Regions from separate parts of the Lacticaseibacillus sp. YLM2-1 genome, predicted to be linked through region 1. Evidence: predicted binding sites of a transcription regulator. Region 1 holds the regulator's gene; the other holds the start of a gene.
The links. Region 1 encodes LexA, which represses DNA repair genes until DNA is damaged. Its sites were predicted from a motif close to CNAACANNTGTTNG; they were not measured.
Positions count from the first base shown of each region.

Region 1 (2,199 bases):
CGGTCATGACCAATGCGCCTGTTGTTGCCAAACTGTACGATGCGGATTCCGATTACGCTGCTATCATGGTCACCGAAACAACGCTGCTTTCGATGATCGTGATCCCAATCGTGATGACTTGCATCCAGTTCATTCACTAGGAGTTGCTGTCGAATGAAAAAGCGCTATCTGCTACTAGCAGCAATCTTGATCTTATCAGGCTGCTCACAAACTACCTCAACCCCAAAAAAGACAACATCATCATCGAGCGCAACATCACAATCGCACACGGTCAAAAAAGCTGTTCCGAAAGCGACCTTAGGTACATTGGTTGGCCATGCGTTCGTCCAAACAAAAGATGCTACCAAAGCAATTCGAGTCACCTCATCCACCAGCGGCTACTATCTTGAAACATTAGCCAATCGAGATGGTGTCTTTGAAAGTACTGATAGTGGTATTTTTGCTGCTGATTTGACCCTCAAAGGCCGAATCTTCACCTTCACTGGTAAAGCGCAGCCGCAAGCCTCTGCTAATACGATACAATTTCAATTAACAAAAACCGGTAACTTAAAGCAGTTGCCCGATGGTCCCGTTTATAAAAAGGTGCCACAAGACGATCTCGATCGCCTCGCCCAACAAAACCAATAAAGTGTCTGAGCAAAAAGACATCAGCCGTGATCCTATATTTTGTGGGATCACAGCTGATGTCTCTTTTGTTGATGGTACATTTTTAATTGGATTTAAGTTGCCATGCCTAGTCATTCACGACTTCAAATGGTTAAACTAATGCCGGCCGATATAAACTCACAACGATGCCAAGAATCGTTACATCCGGGAAAAACATATCATCCATACTGTCATTTTCAGGATGTAACCGAATGCCGTTCTTTTCTTTATAAAATCGCTTGACAGTGGCTTCATCTTCCTCAGTCATTGCAACAACAATCTGCCCATTCTCGGCGTCATTCTGCTTCTTGACAATAATCTGGTCACCATCTAAAATGCCGATTTTGATCATTGAATTACCTTGAACTCGCAACATGAATAATTCGTCAGCGGCATACGGAAGATCGTCTGGTACCGGAAAATAATCATCGATATTTTCGATGGCCGTAATCGGGACCCCTGCAGCAACTGTGCCGACGATCGGAATACCGTGATCCTGAACGCCAATGAAGTCACGTCCGGCTGAGGTCACTTCAAGCGTCCGCGGCTTCGCTGGATCCTTAGCAATAAGTCCCGCCGCCAACAATTTCTCCAAGTACGCTGCCACCGTGCTTGACGAACTTAGACCGACTGATTTGCCGATTTCGCGAACCGTGGGCGGGTACCCATGATCCTCGATTGCATCATAGATTGATTGTAAAATTTGTTTCCAACGTTTCTGACTTGCTTGTGTTGGCATCCGCTCACCGCCTCAGTTCTAATTGATTACACAAAGCATACCAAAGCGAACGAACGTTTGCAATGATTTTATGCCTAAATAGCAAAAAAGTCCACAGATAAAAAGCATCTGTGGACCTCATCCTTAAATTAATTATGCAATAATGGCATCTTATGCATCTGACGCCGATCACATCTGCTTTTGATGACCGCGTAGAAGAAACTCAAGAAAATATCAAGCGCGATTAACAAAATGCCGGCTGTCGCAAAGTTGCTGAATAACAGCAAGGTTGCCACGAGGGTCAGAGTAATTAATGTCCATTTTGCGCCCCGTAGGATTGTCATGTGGGGTCACTCCTCTCCGTATCGGATAAACCGACATATACTCACCGTTTTGGTTGTGACTCTAATCATACCCAATTTTTGAGTTTTGTAAAGCCTTTGTATACATAAAATTTACATTTGATGCCTTTATTTAGGGTTTTTAAAGATTTGTAACGATTATTCCATGTTGTTTGTAAATTTTATGTAATCTTTTTTAACATCAAATCAATCCGCTTTTAACACGGCTATCCTCGAAATATGACCATGAGTCGAGTATCATTAATGGTACAGAGCGTGAACAGGCACGTTTAGAAACCGGAGCATAAGTGGCCTCCAACCTAAATGGCCGGGCTTGGGTCATTTGGGTTGGGAGGTCCTTATGTGCAGGTTTCTGTGCCTGTGAACGCGTTTTAATGAGCGTGAACAGGGCCCTGCCGCAAATCTGGCTAGTCACTCTCATCGTTTGTTATTGTCATGAAGCTTATACATCCAACAGGTATCACAATTGTAGAG
Region 1 covers NZ_CM152617.1:765,244-767,442, reverse strand. The annotation lists gene AC07KQ_RS03645 (AEC family transporter) at 1-140, shown strand, start outside; gene AC07KQ_RS03640 (hypothetical protein) at 154-627, shown strand; gene lexA (transcriptional repressor LexA) at 758-1,384, opposite strand; gene AC07KQ_RS03630 (hypothetical protein) at 1,513-1,707, opposite strand.

Region 2 (2,199 bases), 620 kb from region 1:
GCTGCGGTTGAGCAAGAATAAACTGTCACATTTGATAGGTGTGTCATACATTGAGTTCGTTCGTGGCACTCCGCTGATGATTCAAGTCATGTTTGTCTATTTCGGTATAGGGATCTTCATTGATATTCCTGCGCTAATTGCAGGGTTGATTGCTGTTTCCTTGAACTCGGCGGCGTATGTGGCTGAAATCATCCGTAGCGGGATCGATAGCATTCCAGTGGGGCAAACAGAAGCTGCCCGTTCGCTCGGCCTGTCAGAGCGGCAGACGATGATAAGCGTTGTTTTACCACAAGCAATCAAGAATATTTGGCCAGCGCTTGGTAACGAATTTATCTCCTTGATTAAGGAAAGCTCGATTGTTTCCATTATCGGGGTTACCGATCTGATTTATCAGTTAACGGTTGTCCAAACCGCGACATACAAGGGAGTTCAACCAATCCTTGTCGCGATGGTCCTCTACTTTGTTCTGACATTCGGGCTGTCCAAGCTCTTGAGTCATTTTGAAAGGAAGATGAATCATGCAGCATAAACCTTTAATCCAAATCAATCACCTCACCAAAAAGTTTGGCGACAATGTTGTTTTGAACGATATCACCGAAACCATTGACAAAGGCGATGTGATCGTTGTTATCGGTGCTTCCGGTGGGGGGAAAAGTACCTTCCTGCGTAGCCTGAATTTACTGAATCGACCAACAAAAGGGGAAATCCTTTTTGAAGGTACTGATTTAGTTGGTTTGAGCGAGAAAGAGCTGGATAATGTCCGAGAAAAAATGGGAATGGTGTTCCAAAGTTTTAATTTGTTCCCCAATATGACAGTTTTGGAAAACATTAAACTCGCACCACTTAAAGTCAAAGCTGTGACCGATGAAGAAGCAACCAAAACAGCCAAAGAAATCTTGGATCAAGTTGGCTTAGCCGAAAAGGCAGATGCTTATCCATCCAGTCTTTCCGGTGGTCAGCAACAGCGTGTCGCCATTGCTCGTGCATTAGCGATGCATCCTGATGTCATGCTGTTTGATGAACCAACCAGTGCCTTGGATCCTGAAATGGTTGGCGAAGTTCTGAAAGTTATGCAGGATTTGGCTAAAACCGGGATGACCATGGTTGTTGTGACCCACGAAATGGGCTTCGCCCGTAGTGTGGCCGATGAAGTATGGTTTATGGATGGCGGCAAAATCCTTGAAAAGGGAACGCCGGAACAACTGTTCGAACACCCGCAAGAAGAACGGACACAAGACTTCCTATCCAAGATTCTTGCCCAATAAGCAAAAACACCTCAACCAGCAGCTGGTAAGCGGCACTGGTTGAGGTGTTTTTGGTGTGAAGTGACCATTGCTAAATTGGGGCAGTCATGCCGTCACTGATCAAAGCCGCTTGCTTGCAATCTATTTTTAGAATCTTTATAATGTTAGGCGAACATTTGTTTTATAAGGAGATTACGATGGCCTCAGCACACATTGAACACAAGTTATCGTTGCTGCCAGATCTGCCTGGCAGTTATCAAATGAAGGATATCAACGGCAAAATTATTTATGTCGGCAAGGCCAAAAACCTGAAAAATCGGGTGCGGTCTTATTTCAAGAGTTCACACGACGGTAAAGTTGCGGCGATGGTGTCACAGGTAGCGGATTTTGATTTCATTGTGACTTCAACTGACAAAGAAGCCTTTTTGCTCGAAATTACGCTGATTCAAAAATATCAGCCGTATTACAACATTAAGTTGAAAAAAGGGACTGGCTATCCGTACATTAAAATTACTCATGAACGCGATCCGAAGATTGAAATCACTGGTACTATCCGTAAAGATGGCGGTTATTACTTTGGGCCATACCCAAATGTCTATGCGGCGCAAGAAACCATGCATTTTATCCAGAAGGTTTATCCATTGCGGCGCTGTAATGGCTATCAAGGCAGACCGTGCTTGTATTATCACATGGGTCAGTGTCTGGGTGCCTGCTTCCGGACTGTTCCGGAAAAGGAATACACGGACCAAATTGAACGTATTAAGCGCTTCTTGAATGGGAACGTTGGCAAGGCTAAAGCCAGTTTGACGGCTAAAATGGAGCGGGCTGCGAAAAATCTTCAATTTGAGCGAGCCGCAGAAATTCGGGATCAACTGCATTATATTGAACAGACGGTGGAGAAGCAGAAAATTATTTCACACGACAATACAACGCGTGATTTGTTCAATTTTTATAT
Region 2 covers NZ_CM152617.1:1,380,479-1,382,677, forward strand. The annotation lists gene AC07KQ_RS06740 (ABC transporter substrate-binding protein/permease) at 1-529, shown strand, start outside; gene AC07KQ_RS06745 (amino acid ABC transporter ATP-binding protein) at 519-1,265, shown strand; gene uvrC (excinuclease ABC subunit UvrC) at 1,442-2,199, shown strand, end outside.
Region 2: the regulator LexA is predicted to act here: its motif matches at 1,414-1,427, upstream of uvrC (excinuclease ABC subunit UvrC).